DNA from 2 places in the Microbacterium sp. ER1 genome. Region 2 is predicted to be linked to the other one. Evidence: predicted binding sites of a transcription regulator. Region 2 holds the regulator's gene; the other holds the start of a gene.
What was found. Region 2 encodes HrcA, which represses chaperone genes, less so after heat shock. Its sites were predicted from a motif close to TTNGCACTCGNNNNNNNCGAGTGCNAA; they were not measured.
Positions count from the first base shown of each region.

Region 1: groES (co-chaperone GroES) is a predicted target of HrcA. The motif match lies at 4,771-4,797, and genes of this name have one in related genera.

Region 1 covers NZ_QCXO01000126.1:53,998-66,021, forward strand. Annotated here, with positions in the region: gene BV453_RS04570 (branched-chain amino acid ABC transporter permease) at 1-102, shown strand, start outside; gene BV453_RS04575 (ABC transporter ATP-binding protein) at 92-1,090, shown strand; gene BV453_RS04580 (ABC transporter ATP-binding protein) at 1,087-1,854, shown strand; gene BV453_RS04585 (ABC transporter substrate-binding protein) at 1,920-3,176, opposite strand; gene rarD (EamA family transporter RarD) at 3,321-4,253, opposite strand; gene groES (co-chaperone GroES) at 4,388-4,684, opposite strand; gene BV453_RS04600 (class I SAM-dependent methyltransferase) at 4,841-6,040, shown strand; gene BV453_RS04605 (hypothetical protein) at 6,050-7,243, opposite strand; gene BV453_RS04610 (hypothetical protein) at 7,227-8,348, opposite strand; gene BV453_RS04615 (hypothetical protein) at 8,360-8,842, opposite strand; gene tsaD (tRNA (adenosine(37)-N6)-threonylcarbamoyltransferase complex transferase subunit TsaD) at 8,839-9,927, opposite strand; gene rimI (ribosomal protein S18-alanine N-acetyltransferase) at 9,924-10,412, opposite strand; gene tsaB (tRNA (adenosine(37)-N6)-threonylcarbamoyltransferase complex dimerization subunit type 1 TsaB) at 10,409-11,026, opposite strand; gene BV453_RS04635 (flagellar assembly protein FliW) at 11,084-11,455, opposite strand; gene flgL (flagellar hook-associated protein FlgL) at 11,452-12,024, opposite strand, start outside.
Region 2 covers NZ_QCXO01000130.1:47,681-59,704, forward strand. Annotated here, with positions in the region: gene ybeY (rRNA maturation RNase YbeY) at 1-264, opposite strand, end outside; gene BV453_RS06320 (PhoH family protein) at 261-1,286, opposite strand; gene BV453_RS06325 (HIT domain-containing protein) at 1,333-1,680, opposite strand; gene BV453_RS06330 (16S rRNA (uracil(1498)-N(3))-methyltransferase) at 1,718-2,446, opposite strand; gene dnaJ (molecular chaperone DnaJ) at 2,449-3,561, opposite strand; gene hrcA (heat-inducible transcriptional repressor HrcA) at 3,598-4,629, opposite strand; gene hemW (radical SAM family heme chaperone HemW) at 4,739-5,956, opposite strand; gene BV453_RS06350 (DUF1990 family protein) at 5,956-6,609, opposite strand; gene lepA (translation elongation factor 4) at 6,789-8,657, opposite strand; gene BV453_RS06360 (ABC transporter permease) at 8,900-9,883, shown strand; gene BV453_RS06365 (ABC transporter permease) at 9,885-10,823, shown strand; gene BV453_RS06370 (ABC transporter ATP-binding protein) at 10,820-12,024, shown strand, end outside.

The DNA of each region.
Region 1 (12,024 bases), on a different contig from region 2:
GTGGTGCGCTACATCCTCATCGGCATCGTGCTGATGCTCATCGTCGTGTTCCGCCCGCAGGGCATCCTGGGGAACAAGAGGGAGATGACCTTTGTCAAGTGAGAACGACGCGGCCGTCACGCCCGCGAAGAGCGCTCCCCGCGCCAAGACCACCGGCCTCGCCGCGGGTCCCGCCGCCCCCGGAGTCAAGAAGGTCGACCCGATCCTCGTCGTGGACGCCGTTCAGCGGCGCTTCGGCGGCCTCACGGCGGTCGACGTCGACCACCTTGAGATCCCGCGCGGCGCCATCACGGCGCTCATCGGCCCCAACGGCGCCGGCAAGACCACGCTGTTCAATCTCCTGTGCGGCTTCGACAAGCCCAACAGCGGCACGTGGTCCTACGACGGCAAGAACCTGTCCGGCATCCCGTCGTTCAAGGTCGCCCGGATGGGACAGGTGCGCACCTTCCAGCTCACCAAATCGCTGTCGCTGCTGACCGTGCTGGAGAACATGAAGCTCGGCGCGAAGGACCAGCGCGGCGAGGGCTTCTGGGCAGGGCTGTTCCCCTTCCTCTGGCGCAAGCAGGAGCAGGAGATCGAGCAGCGCGCCCACGAGCTCCTCGCGCGCTTCAAGCTCGACGCCAAGGAGCAGGACTTCGCGGCGTCGCTCTCCGGCGGGCAGCGCAAGCTGCTGGAGATGGCCAGGGCCCTCATGAGCGACCCGAGCCTGGTGATGCTCGACGAGCCGATGGCCGGGGTGAACCCCGCCCTCACGCAGTCGCTCCTCGATCACATCCTCGACCTCAAGGACCTCGGGATGACCGTGCTGTTCGTGGAGCACGACATGCACATGGTCCGTCACATCGCCGACTGGGTGGTCGTGATGGCCGAGGGGCGCGTGGTGGCCGAGGGGCCGCCGGAGACCGTCATGGAGGACCCCGCGGTGGTGGACGCCTACCTCGGCGCCCACCAGGACGTGGACCTCGGCGCCGTCACCGGCCGTCTCCCGGTGATCTCCGACGCCGACGCGGAGCGCATCCGCGAGCAGATCGAGACCGAGGTCGAGGCCGAGGTCGAGGCCGAGGACGCCGCCGAGGAGGGCAAGGCATGAGCACCGCAACCCCCGCCGAGGGCGCCGCCCGGGCCGACGACGTGGTCGTCGAGCTGAAGGACGTGCACGCCGGCTACCTGCCGGGAGTCAACATCCTCAACGGCGCCAACCTCGTCGCCCGCCAGGGTGAGCTCATCGGCATCATCGGCCCGAACGGCGCCGGGAAGTCGACGCTCCTCAAGGCGATCTTCGGCATGGTGAACGTCCGCGAGGGCGACATCACGGTCAAGGGTGAGAGCATCGTCGGTCTCAAGGCCGACAAGCTCGTGCGCCGCGGTGTGGCCTTCGTGCCGCAGACGAACAACGTGTTCCCGTCGCTCACCATCCAGGAGAACCTGGAGATGGGCCTCTACCAGAACCCGAAGATCTTCGCGGAGCGACTCGAGTTCGTCAGCAGCATCTTCGCCGAGATCGGCAAGCGCCTGAAGCAGCGGGCCGGCTCGCTCTCCGGCGGTGAGCGGCAGATGGTGGCCATGTCGCGCGCGCTCATGATGGACCCCTCGGTGCTGCTGCTGGACGAGCCGTCCGCCGGTCTCTCCCCCGTGCGACAGGACGACGCCTTCATCCGCGTCTCCGACATCAACAAGGCGGGCGTCACGACGATCATGGTCGAGCAGAACGCCCGCCGGTGCCTGCAGATCTGCGACCGCGGCTATGTGCTCGACCAGGGCAAGGACGCCTACGAGGGCACCGGCCGGGAGCTGCTGAACGACCCGAAGGTCATCGGCCTCTACCTCGGCACCCTCGGGACCGACGCGGCCTGAGACGCGGCCCCGGAACGACGAAGGCCCCGGATGCCGAAGCATCCGGGGCCTTCGTCGTCGCTGCGTTACTTGATGCGCGAGGTGACGTTCTCGGAGTCGAACTCGTAGACGCCGATGGCAGCGCCCTTCGGGTCGTTGTTCTCGTCGAACGTGATCTCACCGGAGAGGCCGTCGTAGTCCGGCGTGCCGCCGTCGTTGATGATCGCGGCGCAGTCGGCGTAGTTGTCGCACTTCTCGCCGTCGCCGTCACCACCGGAGACGGTGATCATCTCCGCGGCGATGTCCGGGCCTTCGACCGAGCCGGCCTTCAGCGCGGCCAGAGCGATCAGCACCACGGCGTCGTACGCCTCGGCCGAGTACGTCACGGCGTCGATCGGGTCGTTGCCCTCGGCCGTCCAGACCGCGTTCAGCTGGTCGAGGAAGTCCTGCGGAAGCTCGGCGCCGGCGCGGGTGCCCTTCGAGCCCTCGAGGCTGACCGACACGTCCGCACCCCAGTCCTTGAGGTTGCCGTCGACGAGGTACAGCGACCCCGTGTCGACCCCGGCGTTGCCGAGCAGCGGCGCGATCGTGGCGAACTGGTCGTAGGAGACGACGGCGACCGCATCCGGCTTGGCCGCGGCGATCTCCGAGACCTGGGCGTTGAACTGTCCGTCGCCCTGGTTGTACGAGGCGTCGGCGACGACCTCGCCGCCGGTGCTCTCGAAGGTGGCCTTGATCGCCTCGAACAGCCCCGTGCCGTACGGGTCGTTCTGGTAGATGATGCCCAGCGTCTTGTGACCGTCCTCGGCGATCTCGTTGCCGAGCACCTCGCCCTGCAGGTTGTCGCTCGGCGCGGTGCGGAAGTACAGCGGGTTGATGCCCGTGAAGTCCGGCGAGGTGTTGGACGGGGACACCGTCAGAATGTCGGCACCCGCGTTGCCGTCGAGGATGAGCTTGGTGACGCTCGAGGACGCCGCGCCGATCATGGCGGTGATGCCGTCGTTGCGCAGGTTGGTGATGGAGGTCTCGTAGGCCTTGTTGTCGAGGTCGCCCTCGTCGGCCGTGCTGAGGTCGATCGTGATGCCGGCGTCGGCCTCGTTGATCTGGTCCACGGCGAGCTGGACGCCGGCCTCCATCGGCGCGCCCAGGAACGCGAGCGTACCGGTGGCGGGCAGCAGCGAACCGAGCTTGAGCGTCAGGTCGGCGGCGGGCTTGTCGCCACCCCCGTCCGACGGCTCCGCGTTCGGCGTGCTGCTGCAGCCCGCGATGATGAGGGCGGAGGCGCTGACCAGCGCGATCCCGGCGAAGATCCTCGCGCTGCGCGAGCCCTTCAGTGCGTTCATGATGCTCCCTTGCGTAAACGAACGTGGATGGTGACCACAGTCGGGTGCTCTAACACTAGGGCGTGCGCCCCGCGCGCAGGAGGGGCAAGTATCTCGGTGCGTTAACGATCCAGGGCCGCTGTTTCCGCCGGTGGGCGGGCGGGATCAGAGCCCCGCGGCGGGGGTGTCCCGACGGCCGCGCCGTGCGGCGAGGAGCAGATCGACGACGAAGACCGCGATCGCGATCCACACCAGGACGAACCCGATCCAGCGCTCCGGCGGCATCGGCTCGTGCAGCACGACGACCCCGATGAGGAACTGGAGGATCGGGGTGAGGAACTGCAGCATGCCGATGACGGCGAGGTCGACGCGACGCGTGCCGGCCGCGAACAGCAGCAGAGGGACGGCCGTCGCCACTCCCGCGAACGCGAGCAGCACGGCATGCGGCCCGCCCGCAGTCCCCATGGTCAGGCCGGCCGGCGTCGTCGCCACGATCACGAGCTGCACCACCGCGATGGGGATCAGCCAGAACGACTCGAGCGTCAGCCCGCTGACCGCGTCGACGGCGGGGCCGATCTTCTTCTTGATGAGCCCGTACAGGCCGAAGGAGGCCGTGAGCGTCAAGGCGATCCAGGGGACGTGGCCGTACGCCACGACGATGACCACGACCGCGATGGCCGCGATACCGACGGCCACCCACTGCAGCCGGCGGATGCGCTCCTTGAGCACGAAGACGCCGAGCAGCACCGTCGTGATCGGGTTGATGAAATAGCCGAGCGCCGTCTCCACCACGTTCCCGCTCAGCGTGCCGAGGACGAAGACCTGCCAGTTGACGTAGATGAGGAGGCCGGCCAGGGCCGTCCACCCCAGCAGCCGCGGACTCCGGACGATCGCGAGGAAGGCGGCCCATCCCCTCGTGACCGTGAGCAGCAGGAGACAGAAGACGAAGGAGAGCAGCACCCGCCAGGCGACGACCTCCCACGGACCGGTGGGCTGCAGCAGGAGGAAGTAGAGGGGCAGGACGCCCCACAGCAGGTAGGCGCTCCCGGCGTAGGCGACGCCCGCCGTCCGGGTGGCGCGGGTCGTCTCAACGGTCACCGCACAACCCTATGCCTGCGCCGCCGGGCGACGCGCCGTTCGGGACGCAGAAGAGGGCCCGGATGCCGATGCATCCGGGCCCTCTTCTGCGGACCGGGTTCCCGTCCGGCGAGCGGAGGGAACCGGGTGTGCGATCAGCGGACGACGACCGCCAGGACGTCGCGAGCCGACAGGACGAGGAACTCGTCCGCGCCGAACTTCACCTCGGTGCCGCCGTACTTGCTGTAGAGCACGCGGTCGCCGACGGCGACGTCGAGCGGAACGCGGTTGCCGTTGTCGTCGATACGGCCGGGGCCGACCGCCACGACCTCGCCCTCCTGGGGCTTCTCCTTGGCGGTGTCGGGGATGACCAGGCCACTCGCGGTGGTCTGCTCGGCCTCGACCTGCTTGATGACGATGCGGTCCTCGAGCGGCTTGATGGAAACCGACACGGTCTACCTCTTCTTTCTTGACGCTGACACGAAAGACTCGTTCGCACTCTCAACCCGAGAGTGCTAATGCCAGTGTAGGCGGTCGGCTGGCACTCATGCAATGCGAGTGCCAACCCCGATCCGGCGGCGACCGGGTCCTAGGGTGGGAGGGTGGAGATGTCCGAGCTGCGCGCCCTGCTGACCCCCGCCGGCCTCGAGCTGCTCGATGCGCTCGGGCCGGTCACCTCCACCGCCGAGGCGGCCGCAGCCGTCTCCCGGCTGCGCGCCGCCGGCCACTCCCCCGACCTCGTCTCCGCCGTCGTCGGCCAGGCGCACCTGCGCGCCAAGGCCACGGCGAAGTTCGGCCCGTTCGCCGCCCGCATGCTCTTCACCCGCGCGGGCCTCGAGCAGGCCACACGCCTCGGAGTGGCCGCCCGCCACGCCCAGCGGATCCGCCGGGCCGGCCTCACGAGCGTCGCCGACCTCGGCTGCGGGATCGGCGGCGACGCCCTCGCGTTCGCCGGCGCCGGACTGGCGGTGCACGCCGTGGACGCCGACGAGGTGACCGCGGCCTTCGCCGCCTACAACCTCGCCCCGTTCGGGGAGGACGCCACAGTACGCCACGCGACCGCGGAGGAGGCCCTCGGAGAACCGGTCCCCGGCCAGGCGATCTGGATGGACCCCGCCCGCCGCACCTCCGGGCACAGCGAGACCCGGCGCGTCTCCGCCGACGACTACTCGCCGTCGCTCGACTGGGCGTTCGCCGTCGCCGCGCAGCGCCCCACCGGGATCAAGCTCGGCCCCGCCCACGACCGCGACCGCCTGCCCACGGACGCGGAGACGCAGTGGGTCAGCGCCGACGGGAGCGTGGTCGAGCTCGTGGTGTGGTCGCGCGAGCTCGCGAGGGAAGGGGTGCGGCGCTCCGCTCTCGTCATCCGCGGCGAGCGCTCGCACGAGCTCACCGGATCCGCGGATGCCGAGGACGCGCCGGTCCGTGCGCTCGGGGCCTTCCTCCACGAGCCGGACGGGGCCGTCATCCGGGCCCGGCTCATCGGCGACGTCGCCCGCAGCCTCGACGCGGGGATGCTCGATCCGCGCATCGCGTACCTGACCTCGAACGCCGCCCTGACGAGCCCGTTCGTGCAGTCCTTCCGCGTCCGGGAGACGCTGCCGATCACGCCGAAGACGATCAACGCGGCCTTGAAGACCCACGGCATCGGCCGCATCGAGATCAAGAAGCGCGGGGTGGACGTCGATCCGGCGGCCTTCCGGCGCAAGCTGACCCTGCGCGGCGACGCCGAGGCGACCCTGATCCTCGCCCGGTTCGGCGATCAGCGCCGCGCGATCCTCGCCGACCGGGTGCCCGCCGCGGACTGAGAGAGCGTGTCAGCCCTCCGGGTCGCGGCCCGGGATGTCGACGCGGATCGGATCCCCGGGCGGGCCGGTGGTCACGAGGTAGGACTCGCCCGTCGCCGCGTCGACGACGGCGGGGCCCGAGGTCACGGTGAGATAGGGCGTCTGCCAGCGCGTGAAGTCCACCTCGATGACGGATGCCGACAGCAGCTCCCCGGTCTCCTGGTCGACGTCGAGCAACTGCACGCGGAGCCCGGACTGGACGGCTTCGTCGATCGTGGCGCACTGGCGCGAGCCGTCGGCGTCGACGATCAGGCAGCGCTGGGAGGGCCCGCTCTCCGTGCTGCGGTCGCCGAGCCAGACCGGCTGCTCGCGGAACGACCCGAGGACGGAGAGGTTGAGGTCATAGCCGTCGCCGACGAGCTCTTCCGCCCTCGCGCGCTCCGCCTCGCCGAACTGGGCGACGAGCGTGGAGCTGCCTCCCCAGCGCTGGATGCTCACCATCGGCTCGTCCGTGGTGGAGAAGAGCATGACCGCCGTCACGCTGTCGAAGGAGAAGGAGCTCTCCTCGTCGTCCGCGGAGGAGACCGGCACGGGGAGCGAGGCGTACAGGCCCGTCCCCACCTCCTCCCCGGCCAGGCAGGTCGACTGGGAGTCGGCGCCCACGTCGAGGATCAGGCACCGGGTGGCCCCGTCGTCCTGTGTGGCGAACCAGGCGAGCACCCCCTCCGCCTCTCCCACCGGGCGGACGGAGCCGGGATCGTAGTCCTCCCCGGCGAGTTCGATCCGCCGGTCCTCCTGCGCCTTCGTCAGGGGGAACGCGTCCGGTCGCGGGGCGAACAGCGCCCACCCGGCCCCCACGCCGATCGCGAGGAGAGCCGCCGACGCCACGAGCACCGGCATGAGACCGCGGCGGTTCGCGGCCGGCGCCTCGGACGCGGAGACGTCCTCCGGGTCCTCCGGCGCGGCGTCTTCCGCGACCGGCCCTTTCTCCGGCTCCGGGAGAGCGTCCGCGACCTCCTTCGCACCGCCGGGGTCCGGGGGTGCGGACGTCGCCGGCTCCTCGGACGCGGACAGGGCCGTGCGGCGGCGCTCCGCCTGGAGCTCCTCCAGCCGGAGGGCTGCGGCAGCGTCGAGCCCGCCGTCACGGCCGTATGCCGCACGCTCCAGCGCCCGGCGCTCCGCGTCGTCGTCTCCGGACTGGGGTCGGTCAGTCTCCTCCCGCACCGACGTCGCTCCCTTCTCGGATGATCACGAAGGACGGGGAGCCACCGCCCGGCAGCTCGTAGGTCGTCAGGCCGCCGGTCTCCGCGTCGGTCAGCTGCAACCTCAGCCGACCGTCGTGCTCCTGCAGCGTCTCCGTCGTCTCGCAGGCTTTCGGCGCGTCCGGTGTCGCCCCGTCGTAGACGAGGCACTGCCGCCCCGTCTCGGCCTCGGAGGCCGTCCAGATCGGGACGTCGCGGTCGTACCCCACGACCCAGATCGAGTGGGGGTCGAACCCGTCCTCGACCAGACGCGCGGCCGTGCGGGTCTCTTCCTCGTTCGCATAGGTGATGCCGCTGCCCTCACCGGAGCCGAACTCCGAGACGCCGACGGCCACCGCCGGTTCGCCGTCGGGCGTGAGGAGCAACTGCGCCATGACCTGTCGGGTGTACTCGTCGTCCCGCTGCGTCGTCACCTCGCCCCACAGCCCTTCCTTCTGGACGGCTTCCCGCTGGTTGCAGCTCGGCGTCGTGCTCTCCGCCGATCCGAGGACCAGGCAGACGCTCGCCCCGCCGTTCTGTGTCGCCATCCAGACGACCGCGCCCTCCTCCGTCGCGACGGCGCGCACCGATCCGGGGTCGTACTTCCCGGATGCGATGAGTTCGGACTGCCACCCCTGCTGCTCGGCGCTGAGCGCGACCGCGGCACCGCCGGTCCGGCCGAAGGCGAGCCACCCGATGCCGAGCCCCAGGAGGACCATGACGACCGCGGCGAGCGCGAGCATCCCGCGCGAACGGTGCCGCGCCTCGGTCACGGCGGGGCGGTCGGTCCGGGTGGCGTCGTCCACGGGCTCGTCGTCCGGCACCACGGGAGCGTCGTCTCCTGTCGGAGTCTCGCCGTCGTCCGGCACGGTGGCGAGGGAGTGCCGGGACCGCGGAGGACCGGGCTGCCGGGTCTCCTGCACAGAGCCGGCCATCGGATCCGACGTGCTCGGTCCCGGAGACGGACGCCGCCGGGCATCGTCGAGCTGTCGCAGGCGCGCGGCCTCCGCGTCCGTGAGGCCTCCGCCCGGGCCGAAGGCCTTGCGCTGCAGGGCCCTGCGCTCCTCGACATCGTCGTCGTCCGTCATGGCCATCCCGCCTAGCCGAGTCTCTCGAACTGCATCCCCGCCCAGACCAGCCAGCCGAGGCTGTACACGGTCGCGCACAGCCCCAGCACGAGCGCCCAGCGCGCGATCGCGCGGTTCTCGACGGGGCGGCGCAGCGACATGATGGCGGCGATCACGGCGACGACCGCGACCGGGATCCCCCAGCCCACGAAGAACGATGCGCCGAGCGCGACGATCGCCGCAAGCAGCGCCCACGGCGCCAGCCGCGTGTCGTCCACGGGCACGGGCTCGGACGCCGGCTCCCAGGCGTCCTCCTCCCCGTGGTCGAGGTCGGGCCCGCTCACGACCACGGGCTCGATGCCCACCGGGCCCGTGGGGAGCTTCGTGTAGCCCTCCCGCGGAGCTCCGGGAAGGCGCGCGGTCCCGGCCGGGCGCTCGACCTGCCCGCTCGCGCGCTCGACCCGCGCGCGGGGGGCGACCCCGTCCGGTTCCGGTTCCTGCGCGAGCCCGGTCACGCTGGCACCGCCTCCGCGACCTGGATCTCCGTGACCGGCAGCGTCGAGTCCGCGCCGAAGCCGAGGGTCGAGGCGGGACGCCCCGATGCGATGAGCTCGGCGGCGAGCGCGGCGATCATGGCGCCGTTGTCCGTGCAGAGGGACAGCGGCGGGATGCGCACGGTGACCCCGGCCTCGGCGGCCCTCGACAGCGCGACCTCGCGGAGCCGGCGATTCGCGATCACGCCGCCCCCGAGCAGCAGGCGCGGCACCCCGAGGTCGGCGCAGGCGTTGAGCGCCTTGGTGACGAGGACGTCGACGACGGCCTCCCGGAAGCTCGCGGCGACGTCGGCGATCGGCAGCTCGCGCGCGTCGGCGCCCGCGGCGGCGTTCTCCGCCTCGAAGCGCTCGACCCAGCGGGCGACAGCGGTCTTCAGCCCGGAGAACGAGAAGTCGTAGCGATGCTTCGCGAGGTCCGAGGCACGCGAGAGCCCGCGCGGGAAGCGGATCGCGTCCGGGTCTCCGCCGACCGCGGCCCGGTCGATCTCGGGGCCGCCGGGATACGGCAGGGACAGCAGCCGGGCGACCTTGTCGAACGCCTCGCCCGCGGCGTCGTCCACGGTCTCGCCGAGCAGCTCGACATCGGTCGTGAGGTCGCGCACGTGGAGCAGGGAGGTGTGGCCGCCGGAGACCAGCAGCGCGATCGTCGGGTACTCCAGCGGCGCCGCATCCGGGGTGAGGATGTCGGCCGCGATGTGACCCACGAGGTGGTTGACCGCATACAGCGGCTTGTCGAGGGCGACGGCGAGTCCCTTCGCCGCTCCCACGCCGACCATGAGCGCTCCGGCGAGGCCGGGGCCGCTCGTCACCGCCACCGCATCGAGGTCGGCGAGACGGACGTCGGCCTCGGCCAGGGCGGCGTCGATGGCCGGCTGCAGCGCCTCGAGGTGCGCGCGGGCGGCGACCTCCGGCACGACGCCGCCGTACCGGGCGTGCTCGTCCATGCTGGAGGCGATCGTGTTGGACAGCAGCGTGCGCCCCCGCACGATGCCGATGCCGGTCTCGTCGCAGCTCGTCTCGATGCCGAGCACCAGGGGCTCACTCATGCGGTCGCCTCCTCCGGCGTATCGGCGGGCGCCGGGTGGCGGCGCAGGTCCAGACGCATCACGATCGCGTCGACGTCGTCCGGCTGATAGTAACGGGGGCGCCTGCCGATCTCCTCGAAGCCCTCCGTGCGATACAGCCCCTCGGCCGCCGGGTTGTCGGCGCGCACCTCGAGGAACACCTCGTGCGCGCCCCGGGCGGCAGCCGTCCGCAGCAGGGCACGCAGCAGCGCGCGCCCGCGTCCCTGCCCCCGGACCTCGGCGAGGAGGGCGATGGTCTGGATGTCGGCGTCCGCGCCGCCCTGCAGGGCTCGGACCCCGCCGTAGCCGACGATCGCCCCGCCCTGCTCGTCGACGAGGTAGCGGCCGTGCGGGCTCGCCAGCTCGCTCGCCATGGTCTCCCGGCTCCACGCGTCGGTCGGGAACGAGCGCTCCTCGATGGCCATGATCGCGTCGAGGTCGTCCGGCCGCGCGTCCCGGAGCGTCATGCGCCCACCTTCTTCGGGGCACCGGGCAGGGTGACGTCCGGATGCCGCAGGTAGAGCGGCTCCTCGCCGGCGAGGACCCGGCCGGCGGCGAGCGCCCGCGCCCCCACCCGGGCGAGGTCGACCGCGGACAGCGTCGTCACGTCCACCCGGCGGAGGCCCGCGAGATGCTCGTCGGCGTCGGCGGCGCGCACGAGCACGGTGTCGGCGATCGTGCGCGGGATCCCGTCCTCGTCCTGCCCGTCGAACACGGTGACGGCGACCTCGCGGCGGCGGGCGTCGGTGACGACGGCGAACGGTCCGGTCACGGTGGCCTGGATCGTGAGCGCGGCCGCCGTGTGGCTGGGGACCGGGACGACGGGGACGCCGCGGCCTAGGGCGAACGCCCGCGCGGTCGCGATGCCGATGCGCAGCCCGGTGAACGGGCCGGGGCCCATTCCCGCCACGACGTGCGTGATGCCGTCGGACCCGCCCTCGCGGAGCACGTCGCGCACCAGGTCGCCGATCACCTCGGCGTGGCCCAGCGGGTCGGCGGTACCGGCCTCGGCACGACGCGTCCCGTCCGGGTCGATGAGGGCGACGGCGGTGCCAAGGGAGGTGTCGACGGCGAGGATCACCTCTCCAGGGTAGTCGTCACCCCGCCCGTCACGGCCGGCGATCCGACCCCGCACGGGTCAGCCCAGCGGCGCCCGCACGGGGTAGTCCTGGCCTTCGAGGATGACCTGCGCCGCCGCTCCCGTCGCCCGGTTCACGACGACCGGTGCCAGCAGGTTGACGCTGACGCCCTCGGCGGCGGGGTGGGCGACCACGAGCACGAAGGCGTCGTCCGCCGAGGAGAGAGCGAGGTCGGCGACCTGCGCGTCCGTGAGGGTCGGCGCGTACTCCGTGAGGACGGTGTTCGGGTCGACCAGGTAGAGCCGCAGGGCCTCGTCCTCGACCGCCCGCATCGCGAAGAGCCCGTCGGCGCCCTCGACCGGTGCGAGGGCGAAGTCCACATGGGGTGCCAGTCCGGGCGGCGGGGCCGTGAAGGTGAGCGCGGCGGTCATCGCAGGAAGTCCATCAGCGACGGCTGCAGCACGCGCGCGTTCACCGCGAGCGCCGAGCGGTACACGAGCTCCTGCGCCTGCAGGCGGATGAGCACCTCGACCGAGTCGACGTCCTCGACCGCGGCGCGGCGGGACTCGAGGGACACGGAATTCTGCACTGCCGCCTCCTTGGCGCGTTCGATCTGAGCCTGCCTGGTGCCGACCGCGCCCTGCACGCCCAGCATCGCCGTGCGGCGGTCGTCGATCTCCGCGAGCCGTGGTCCGACGTTGGTGCCGGAGCGGAGGTCGGCGACGATGCGGTCGACGAGGGCGAACACCGAGTCGTCGCCCGTGCCGAACACCGCCGCCCCGTCGGTGTCGACGCGGACGGCCGCCGCATCGGACACACGTCGCGTGACCTCGGAGCCGGCGACGCCGCTGTATGAGTAGTCGGCGGCGAAGGCCGCCGTGTCCGAGGTACCCGCGAACACGGACCGCCCGAGCAGCCGGGTGTTCGCCTGCGAGAGCAGCTCATCGCGGATGCCCTCCAGCTCCACCGCGAGGGCCTCCTTCGCCGCGGCGTCCAGCGC
Region 2 (12,024 bases):
GACGATGTCGCCGAGCAGCCCGGGAGGCGTCGGACGGTCCTCGGTGCCGGGCCGGAGCTCGTCCATCGGGAAGCTCAGGACGTCGGTCGGCCCCGGCTCGTCCATCCACTGCACGTGTAGCGCCTCCATGGCGCCCTCGTCGACGAGCACGATGGCCACCTCGGCGTCCGCGCTGACGTGGAGCTGCGCGAGGTTGAAGTCCGTCAGCCGCTGCAGCACGGTCTCGTCGACATCGATGGCCGACTCGTTGTTGATCTCGATCATGAGAGCCCTCGTTTCGGCATGCGGTCGCGTGGTCCGGGTCGCTGGGCGCCGCGGCGCTCGGCGCGGTTGGCGAACTCGTGCGCCTGCTCGCGCTCGGCCCGCTGCGCCACGCGCCGCTCGTCGTACTCGCTGTAGGCGTCGACGATGCGCCCCACCAGGGAGTGCCGGACCACGTCGTCGCTGGTGAGACGGGAGAAGTGGATGTCGTCGATGCCGTCGAGCACCCGGGTGACCAGGCGGAGGCCGGAGGCGCCCTGCGGAAGGTCGACCTGGGTGATGTCGCCGGTGACGACCATCTTCGTGCCGAACCCGAGACGCGTGAGGAACATCTTCATCTGCTCGGGCGTGGTGTTCTGCGCCTCGTCGAGCACGACGAAGGAGTCGTTGAGGGTGCGTCCGCGCATGTACGCGAGGGGCGCGACCTCGATGGTGCCCGTCGCCATCAGGCGCGGCACGATCTCCGGATCCATCATCTCGTTGAGCGCGTCGTAGAGCGGCCGCAGGTACGGATCGATCTTGTCGGTGAGCGTGCCGGGGAGGAACCCGAGGCGCTCCCCCGCCTCGACCGCCGGACGGGTGAGGATGATGCGGGTGACCTCCTTGCGCTGCAGCGCCTGGACGGCCTTCGCCATCGCCAGGTAGGTCTTGCCCGTTCCGGCCGGACCGATGCCGAACACGATCGTGTTCTCCTCGATCGCGTCGACGTACTCCTTCTGACCGAGGGTCTTCGGCCGGATCACCTTGCCGCGCGTGGAGAGGATCGCCTCGCCCAGCACCTCGCTGGGCCGCGGGCCGCCGTCCTGACGCAGCATGCGCGCCGAGCTGGAGACGTCGCTCGGGGCGAGATCGTGCCCGGCCTTGGTCATCGTGAGGAGCTCGTCGACGAGGGTCTTGGCCTTGGCGACGGCCTCGCGCGCGCCCGTGAGCGTGATCTCGTTGCCGCGGACGAGCACCTGCACGTCGCGGTGCTCGCGCTCGAGCATCCGCAGCAGCCGGTCCTGCGGACCGAGCAGCTGCACCATCGCGACGCCGTCGGCGTAGAGCCGTTCGGTGACGTTTTCCTGATCGTCAGAAGCCAACGAGCTTGTTCTCCTCGAGGTTGCCGAGCACATGGGCGTGCACGTGGAAGACGGACTGCGCGACGCTCGCGCCGTTGTTGAAGATGAGGCGGTACTCGCCGTTGGCGTGTTCCTCCGCGATGCGCTTGGCGGCGGCGACCATCTCGGCCAGCAGCGCGGGATCCCCGGCCGCGAGCTCGGTCACGTCGCGGTACTCCTCGGTCTTGGGGATGACGAGCACATGGAGCGGCGCCTGCGGATCGATGTCGCGGATCGCGAAGACGCGGCCCGTGTCGAGCAGGATCTCCCCGGGGATGTCCCCGGTGAGGATGCGCGTGAAGATCGAGGGTTCGCTCATGCTCTCAGCTTACTGGGGGGACGCGAGGCGCGGCCGGTCACCAGCGCCCGAGGGCCGCGGACAGCACGGCGATGGCCGCGGGGCCCGCCGTGGACGTGCGCAGCACGGTGTCGCCGAGCAGCACGCGTTCGGCGCCCGCGGCGGTGAGCTTCTCGAGCTCCTCCGGAGCGATCCCGCCCTCCGGACCCACCACGAGCACCAGGTCACGGTCATCCGGCACCAGGGCGGAGAGCCGCGCGGGCGCGGTCGGGTCGAGCAGGAGCACGCGCTGCGTCGCCGCGCGGGTCGCGAGCTGTGCGGTCGTCTCCGGGGCGGCCACCTCGGGTACCCAGGCACGGTGCGCCTGCTTCGCGGCCTCGCGGACGATCGTCGCCCAGCGCTCGCGTCCCTTCACCGCCTTCGGCCCCTCCCAGCGCGACACGCTGCGACCCGCCTGCCACGGCACGATCTCGTCGACGCCCAGTTCGCACGCGGCCTGCACGGCGAGCTCGTCGCGGTCGCCCTTCGCGAGCGCCTGCACGAGCACGAGGCGCGGGCTCGCCGGCTCGTGCTCGACGCGCGCGGTGATCCGGACATCGACGCGCGACGGCGACACCTCTTCGGCCACGCCGGTCAGCCAGATGCCCCGACCGTCACCGACCGTGACGGCCTCGCCGACGCGCAGCCGCCGGACGACGGCCGCATGCTTCGCCTCGGCCCCGGTCAGGGAGACGAGGCCGCCTACCGCGGCATCACCCGCGGATTCGACGAGGAAGTGCAGCGCCACGATCAGTGGGCGCGGAACCGGTCGCGTAGCTTGGAGAACAGGCCCTGCTGGAACTGCGCGAGCTGCGGGCCCGGCGCCTTGTTCTTCTTGGCGAAGTCCTCGATGAGCTTGCGCTGCGCGGAGTCGAGCTTGGTGGGGGTGACCACCTGCACGCCGACGCGGAGGTCGCCGCGCTGGGTGCCGCGCAGCGGCGTGATGCCTCGGCCCTTGATGGTCAGCACGTCACCGGACTGCACGCCGGCGCGGATCTCCAGGTCGACCTCCCCGTCGAGTCCCTCGATCGAGGTCTCGGTGCCGAGGATGGCGTCGGTCATGGACACCTCGAGCGTGGCGAGCAGGTCGTCGCCGTCACGGCTGAAGGCGGGGTGCGGGTTGACCGTGACCTCCACGTAGAGGTCGCCGTTCGGGCCGCCCGCGCGGCCGACCTCGCCGGAGCCGGGGAGCTGCAGCCGCAGTCCGGTCTCGACGCCCGCCGGGATGTCGAGGGACACCGTGCGGCGCGAGCGGACGCGTCCCTGCCCGCCACAGGTGCCGCAGGGGTAGGGGATGGTAGTGCCGTAGCCCTCGCAGGTGCCACATGGCTGGGAGGTGACGACGTTGCCGAGAAGGCTCCGCACCTGACGCTGCACGTGCCCCGTGCCGCCGCAGATGTCGCAGGCGACGGGCGACGTGCCCTCCTGGCAGCACGAGCCCTGACAGGTCTCGCAGAGCACGGCCGTGTCGACCTCGATGTCGCGGTGCGCACCGAAGACCACATCGCCGAGATCGAGGGTGACCCGGACGAGCGCGTCCTGACCGCGCTCTCGCCGCGATCGCGGACGGGCGCCGCGTCCGCCACCCTGTGACGCGCCGAAGAACGTCTCGAAGATGTCGCCGAAGCCTCCGAAGCCGCCGAAGTTGTTCGCGCCGTCACCGCCGCCCATGTCGTACCGTCGGCGCGACTCCTCGTCGCTGAGCACGTCGTAGGCGTGCGTGACGAGCTTGAACTTCTCCGCAGCCTCCTCCCCCGGATTCACGTCCGGGTGGAGCTGCCGTGCCAGGCGCCGATACGCCTTCTTGATCTCGTCGGTGGAAGCGTCCCGGGACACCCCGAGAACCTCGTAGTGGTCCGCCACAATCGCCTTTCTGCGTGTGATTTCCGTGGGGCCGCGTCAGCGGCCGGCCTCGTCGTCGTCGAGCATGCGCGACAGGTAGCGGGCGACCGCCCGCGCTGCCGCGAGGTTGCTCGGATAGTCCATCCGCGTCGGTCCCATGACGCCGACCCGCGCGGTCCCCGAGGGCGCCGCGTAGTTGCTGGCGACGATCGACGCCTCGCCGAGCCCGAAGGAGGCGTTCTCGGTGCCGATGCTCGCCGCGAGGCCGTGCTCGTCCGGCACCATCTCGCTCATCAGCCGCAGCAGCGTGACCTGCTCCTCGATGGCCTCGAGGAGGGGGTGGATGCTGCCGCGGAAGTCCTGTTCGCGCCGCGCCAGGGTCGCCGCTCCGGCCATCACGAGCCGCTCCTGCCGGAAGCCGCCGAGTTCGTCGATCACGACGCCGGCGAGGGTGCGGAGCACGCGATCCTGCGGCGTCTCCTCCGTGGCGAGCAGCGCCTGAAGCCGGTCGGAGGCCGCCGCGATCGCCTGCCCCGTGATGAGGGCGGACAGCCGCGCGCGCAGCACGGCGAGGTCGGCCTCGTCGATCGCGTCCGGCAGAGCGGTGATCCGCTGCGACACCCCACCGGCGTCCGTCACCAGGACCGTGAGGAGCCGGTTCGGGGCCAGCGTCACGAGCTCCACGTGGGTCACGTGCGCCCGCGCGAACGACGGATACTGCGCCAACGCGACCTGGCCGGTGAGCTGTGTGAGGACGCGGACGGTCCGGACCATCAGGTCGTCGAGGTCGGCCGGGTCGGCGAGGAACGACTCGATGGCGGAACGCTGAGCGGTGGAGAGAGGACGGAGCTGGGCGAGGTGATTGACGAACACCCGGTAGCCCTTGTCCGTGGGGACGCGCCCGGACGACGTGTGCGGAGCCGTGATCAGCTCCTCGTCCTCCAGCTGCGCCATGTCGTTGCGGATGGTCGCGGCCGAGACACCGAACGAGTGCCGGTCGACGATGGAACGGCTGCCCACGGGCTCGTGCGTCTCGACGTAGTCCTGCACGATCGCGCGGAGGACCTGCAGCCCTCGCTCTGTGACCATGGCTTCCCCTTCCCGCCGACCGGATGCTGGCACTCTGCTGCCCTGAGTGCCAATCCTACCTCCTGCGACCGGGAGATCTCCGAAGGCGGGGCAGCGCCGGTGGAGCCGCTCAATCCGTCAGTTCGCGCACGACGGCGTCGGCGAGGAGGCGGCCGCGGAGCGTGAGCTGCACGCGCCCGCGGATCGCCGCCGGCGCATCGATGAGACCGTCGGCGATGAGGCCGGCGATGCGGTCCCTGTTCTGCTCCGGGACGTCGGTCACTGCGATCCCCTCACGGATGCGGCTGAGGAGGAGGATGCGCTCCAGGGTCCGCGCCTCCGGGTCCGGACGTTCGCGTCCGGCCGCCGGCGAGGACGAGGCGGCCAGCCGCTGCGCGTAGGCCGCCGGGTGCTTGACGTTCCACCACCGGAGTCCGGCGACGTGGCTGTGGGCGCCGGGGCCGAAGCCCCACCAGTCGCTCCCCCGCCAGTACGCGAGGTTGTGCCGCGACCGCTGCCCCTCGCTGCGGGCCCAGTTGCTGACCTCGTACCACTCGAACCCGGCGGCGGCGAGGCGCTCGTCCGCCAGCTCGTACATGTCCGCCTGCAGGTCGTCGTCCGGGGTCGGCACCTCACCGCGACGGATCTGTCGCGCGAGCTTCGTGCCGTCCTCGATGATGAGGGCATACGCGGAGACGTGGTCGGACTCCAGGGCGAGGGCGGCGTCGAGCGAGGCCTCCCAGTCGGCGAGGCTCTCCCCCGGTGCGCCGTAGATGAGGTCGACGCTGACTGCGAGTCCTGCCTCCTTCGCCGCGGCGACGGCGGTGCGGACGTTCTCGGGCCGGTGCGTCCGGTCGAGCGCGGCGAGGACGTGCGGGACGGCGGACTGCATGCCGATGGACAGCCTCGTGACCCCCGCCTCGGCGAGGATGCGCGCGACCTCCGGGGTCACGGTGTCGGGGTTGGCCTCGACCGTGACCTCCGCGCCCGGTGCGAGACCGAACGCCGCGGTGGCCGCTCCCAGCATGCGGGCGAGGTCCCCCGCGGGAAGCAGCGTGGGCGTGCCGCCGCCGAAGAACACCGTGTTCATCGGGCGCAGCGCTCCGGCCTCGTCCAGCACCGTACGCGCGAGGGCGATCTCGCCGATGAGGGTGGACGCGTAGTCCTCCTGCTTCGCCCCGCGGAGCTCACCGGACGTGTACGTGTTGAAGTCGCAGTAGCCGCAGCGCACGCGGCAGAACGGGATGTGCAGGTAGGCGGAGAACGGCGTCTCGGCGGAGATCGGGAGGTCGGCGGGGAGTCGCCCGTCCGCGGGCGCCGGATCCCCGAGCGGAAGTGGTCCCGCCATCACACCGGAGTCGCGTAGAGCGGGGAGATCGCGCGGAGGTAGCGCGCGAACAGCTCGCGACGGCGGCGCTTCATCAGGGCGGGGACGAGCCGATAGAGCAGCGTGTTCGGGGCGTCGAAAGCCCGGACCGTGAACCAGACCTCGTCGTTGTCCTCGCGCCAGTCCACGTCGAACGACTCCTCGCCGCTCACGACGGAGCCCCCGACCGTGCCCAGCACGAAACCGATCCGCCGGGTCTCCTCGGTGACCGAGATCACACGGAGCTCGGAGTCGGCGCGCATGCCGCCGACGCGACCGCGGAGGTGGAGCGTCATGCCCGCGCCCACGAAGGGCATCCCCTCGGCGTCGTAGCGCGGCTCCACATCCCGCTTGCTCGGCGCGATGGGATTGCCCTCGGCGTCGAAGCTCACGCCCGCATAGGCGGGGCCGGGAGCAGGGCGGACGTCTTCCACGGACAGCCCGGCCGCACGCTGCGCCGTCCACGACAGCAGGGCTTCGCCGGCCGTCTGGAAACGCTCCTCGCCGCTGCCGATCCGCCAGGATTCCTCCGCCGGGATGCTGCGCTCCGGCGGGTACTGCATCAGATCGGGGGCGTGGGTCGCACCCACGGCCGCATAGTCCACCGTGTCGTCTCGGAAAGTCCCGCGCCGCATGAGATCCAGCCTACTTCGGGTTCCCTGAGCGAACACCCCCCGCGCCGCACGCCGTCACATCCCCGGGAGGGCTGGGCCCCTGATGCTGGGTCCCTGAGCCTGTCGAAGGGTGAGTCCCTGAGCGTGTCGAAGGGTGGGTCCCTGAGAACCGCGCGCTTCGACAAGTTCAGCGGGGTGGGCTACTTCTTGTCCTTGGTCTCGACGTCGCCGGAGAGCGCGGCGATGAACGCCTCCTGCGGAACCTCGACGCGGCCCACCATCTTCATGCGCTTCTTGCCCTCCTTCTGCTTCTCGAGGAGCTTGCGCTTGCGGGTGATGTCACCGCCGTAGCACTTGGCGAGCACGTCCTTGCGGATCGCGCGGATCGTCTCCCGGGCGATGATGCGCGCACCGATCGCGGCCTGGATCGGCACCTCGAACTGCTGGCGAGGGATGAGCTTGCGCAGCCGCTCCGCCATCATCGTGCCGTAGGCGTAGGCCTTGTCCCGGTGCACGATCGAGCTGAACGCGTCGACCTTCTCGCCCTGCAGGAGGATGTCGACCTTGACCAGGTCGGCCTCCTGCTGCCCCGACGGCTCGTAGTCCAGGGAGGCGTAGCCCTGCGTCTTGGACTTGAGCTGGTCGAAGAAGTCGAACACGATCTCACCGAGGGGCATGTTGTAGCGCAGCTCGACGCGCTCCTCGGAGAAGTACTCCATGCCCAGCAGCGTGCCGCGCCGCGATTGGCACAGCTCCATGACGGTGCCGACGTAGTCCTTGGGAAGCAGGATCGCCGCCTTCACCATCGGCTCGGACACCGAGCCGATACGGCCGTCGGGGTACTCGCTCGGGTTCGTCACGGTCACCGTCTCGCCGGTGTCGCTCGTCACGACCTCGTAGATCACGCTCGGGGCGGTGGTGATGAGGTCGAGGCCGAACTCGCGCGAGAGGCGCTCGGTCACGATCTCCAGGTGCAGCAGGCCGAGGAAGCCGCAGCGGAACCCGAAGCCGAGCGCCACGGAGGTCTCCGGCTCGTACTGCAGCGAGGCGTCGGAGAGCTTGAGCTTGTCCAGCGCCTCGCGCAGTTCCGCGTAGTCGCTGCCGTCGATCGGGTAGATGCCCGAGAAGACCATCGGCTTCGGGTCCGTGTAGCCGGGAAGCGCCTCCGCCGCGGGCTTGCGCGCGTTCGTGATCGTGTCGCCGACCTTCGACTGCCGCACGTCTTTCACGCCGGTGATGAGGTAGCCCACCTCGCCGACGCCGAGACCCTTGGTCGGGGTGGGCTCCGGGCTCGACACCCCGACCTCGAGGGCCTCGTGGTTCGCGCCGGTGGACATCATCTGGATGCGCTCGCGGGGCGAGAGGCTGCCGTCGACCATCCGCACGTAGGTGACGACGCCGCGGTAGGCGTCGTACACGGAGTCGAAGATCATCGCCCGCGCGGGTGCGTCCGCATCCCCCACCGGAGCCGGGATCTCCTCGACGATCCGGTCGAGCAGATCCTCGACCCCCATTCCCGTCTTCCCGGACACGCGCAGCACGTCCTCCGGCTTGCCGCCGATGAGCGAGGCGAGCTCCTTCGCGTACTTCTCGGGGTCTGCGGCGGGGAGGTCGATCTTGTTGAGGACGGGGATGATGTGGAGGTCGTTCTCCAGCGCGAGGTAGAGGTTGGCCAGCGTCTGGGCCTCGATGCCCTGCGCGGCGTCGACGAGGAGGATGGCACCCTCGCACGCGGCCAGCGACCGGGACACCTCATACGTGAAGTCGACGTGACCGGGGGTGTCGATCATGTTGAGCGCGAAGACCTCGTCCGGGCCCTGTGCCTGCCCCAGAGCCCACGGCATCCGCACCGCCTGGCTCTTGATCGTGATGCCGCGCTCCCGCTCGATGTCCATCCGGTCGAGGTACTGGGCGCGCATGTCCCGCTCCGCGACCACGCCGGTGATCTGGAGCATGCGGTCGGCCAGGGTCGACTTGCCGTGGTCGATGTGGGCGATGATGCAGAAATTACGGATCTGCGCAGCCGGCGTCGCGGCAGGCTGAAGCGGGGTGAGAGCGCGTGGGGACATGTCCCGTCGATTCTACGGTGAGGGTCCTCATAATCCCCATTCGTGCGTATCGGTGATAGTCTCCCGAAGTTGCCCGGGATCAATCCGTGACACCGGATCCCGTAAGCGATACGACTCCGTCACAGACTCCGTGAGGGCTGTCGCGTCGCGCGGAACGGCGGATGAAACCCGATCATCCGCCCGGCTCAGCGTTGCGTCGGCAGACCCCGAGCGCGTCTGGAGAAGAGAAAGACAAATCCCCCTTGATCAAGTACCTCGCGCGCCGTGCCCTCGGCTGGCTGCTCATGATCGTGGTCGCGACGAACCTCACCTACTTCCTCGCGTGGGGCTTCCTCGATCCGCGCAGCAACTACGTGGGTCGTCGCCCTCCGCTCACCGAAGAGCAGATCGTGAACACCCTCGCTCCCCGCAACCTGAGCGACACCGTCCCGCTCATCGAGCGGTGGTGGACGTGGCTCACCGGCATCCTGCTCCGCTGGGACTGGGGCGTGAGCCCGACGGGCGGATCCGTCAACGAGCAGGTCGCCTACCGCATGTGGGTCAGCGCGGAGCTCGTCCTCGGCGCGACGATCCTCACGACGGTCCTCGGCATCGCGCTCGGCGTGTACACCGCGTCTCGGCAGTACAAGCTCGCCGACCGCATCGGCCAGGCGACGAGCATCATCACCCTGAACATCCCGATCGTCGTCGCGGCGTTCGCGATCGTCCTGCTCGCGATCGGCCTGAACAACGCCACCGGCACCCGCATCTTCTACGTGACCGGTAACGCCAGCCAAGGGGTCGAGGGCTTCTTCCCCACCCTCATAGACGTGCTGCAACACCTGACGCTGCCGACGATCGCGCTGGTGCTCACCGGGTACGCGAGCATCCACTTCCTGCAGCGGTCGCTCCTGCTGGACAACATCAACGCCGATTACGTCCGCACGGCCCGCGCGAAGGGCCTGACCAAGCAGCAGGCCATCCGCAAGCACGCGCTCCGGACGTCCCTCATCCCCGTCGCCACGCAGGTCGCCTTCACGATCCCCGCGATCTTCACCGGAGCGGTCCTGACCGAGACGATCTTCGCGTGGAACGGCATGGGCCGGTACTTCATCGAGACCATCACCAAGAACGACATCCACGGAACCGTCGCGATCGCCGCCTTCGGTGCGGTCCTCACGGCGATCGGCGCCATCCTCGCCGACATCGCCGTCGTCGTCCTCGACCCGCGCGTGAGAGTGAGCTGACATGAGCACCGACATGCTCGACCCGACCATCCACCCGGAGCCGGAGACCGCCGGCCCCGAGACCACCCGCGTCGCCACCAAGCGGCTGTCGAAGTGGACGCTGTACTGGCGACGCTTCTCCCGGAACCGCGGAGCCCTCATCGGCCTCGTGATCTTCGTCGTCCTCGTGCTGTTCGCGATCCTCGGGCCCTTCATCGCCCGGTACGACCACATCGAGCTCGACTTCCTGAACCTCAGCACTCCCCCGTCCGCGGAGCACTGGTTCGGCACGAACAACGCCGGAAACGACCTCTTCGCCCAGGTCGCCGTCGGCTTGCAGCGGTCGCTCATGATCGCCATCACCGTCTCCGTCGGCGTCACGATCGTGTCCGCGCTCGTCGGCACGGCCGCGGCCTACTTCGGCGGCTGGACGGAGCGCATCTCGCTCCTGGTCATCCACTTCATGATGGTGATCCCGAGCTTCCTCATCCTCGCGATGATCTCGAACAAGGCCGGCGGCGACTGGCGCGTCATCGCCCTCATCATGATCTTCGTGATCGGGTGGTACTTCCCCGCCCGCGTCATCTGGACGATGGCCCTGTCGCTGCGCGAGCGCGAGTACGTAAGCGCCTCCCGGTACATGGGCGTCGGCGGCATGCGCATCGTGCTCCGCCACCTCCTGCCCAACATCGGCTCGCTCCTCGTCATCAACTTCACCCTCGGCGTCGTCAACGCCGTGGTGACGGAGACGGGCCTGTCCTTCCTCGGCTTCGGCGTCAAGATCCCCGACGTGTCGCTCGGTGCCCTCATCGGCGCCGGCTCGAGCTCGCTGACCACCGCGCCCTGGCTGTTCTACTTCCCGGCGGCGGCGCTGACCCTGCTCACCGTGTCGATGGCGCTCATCGCCGACGGCCTGCGCGACGCCCTCGATCCCACCTCGGCTGCTGGAGGCCGCGCATGACCAACGTCCTCTCCGTCCGCGACCTCAAGGTCAGCTTCGCCTCCGAGGCCGGCCGTGTCGACGCCGTCCGCGGCGTCTCCTTCGACCTCGAAGCCGGCAAGACCCTCGGCATCGTCGGCGAATCCGGTTCCGGCAAGTCCGTGACCTCGCTCGCGATCATGGGTCTCCTCGACGAGAACGCCAAGGTCACCGGCTCGATCATGTACGACGGGCAGGAGCTCGTCGGCATGAGCGACAAGCAGCTGTCGGTCATCCGCGGCAACGGCATGTCGATGGTCTTCCAGGACCCGCTGACCTCGCTCACGCCGGTCTACACGGTCGGCGATCAGCTCATCGAGGCCCTCACGGTCCACCGCGGCCTGTCCAAGAAGGACGCCTGGGACCGCTCCGTCGAGCTGCTCAAGCTCGTCGGCATCACCGAGCCCGAGCGCCGGATGAAGTCCTTCCCGCACGAGTTCTCCGGAGGCATGCGGCAGCGCGTCGTCATCGCCATCGCGATGGCCAACGATCCGAAGCTCATCATCTGCGACGAGCCCACCACGGCCCTCGACGTCACCATCCAGGCGCAGATCCTCGACCTCATCGAGAAGGCGCAGGACGAGACCGGCGCCGCGGTGATCATGATCACGCACGACATGGGTGTGGTCGCCCGCACCGCCGACGACGTGCTCGTGATGTACGCCGGCAAGCCCGTGGAGCACGCGCCCGTGCGCGAGCTGTTCCACAAGACCCGCATGCCGTACTCGATCGGTCTGCTCGGCGCCATCCCCCGCGTGGACAAGGCCGAGAAGGAGCCGCTGACCCCCATCAAGGGCAACCCGCCGCTGCTCATCAACCTGCCGGACGCCTGCCCGTTCGCCGACCGCTGCCCGATCGTCATGGACGCCTGCCGCGCCAAGGAGCCCGAACTGCTCCCCGTGCCGACGGGCTCGGGCGACCTGCACCAGGCCGCCTGCATCCGCGCGCACGAGATCGAGGACGGCGGCCTCCTCGGGGGCCTGCCGGTCTACCCCGTCCGCCCCGTCCCGGAGAGCGACCTCACACGGACGCCGCGCGAGGAGCGGCCGATCACGCTCGAGGTGAAGAACCTCCGCAAGACGTTCCCCTTGGTCAAGGGCGCGTTCCTGAAGCGCAAGGTCGGCGAGGTCCAGGCGATCAAGGGCATCAGCTTCGACGTGCGCGAGGGCGAGACGATGGCCAT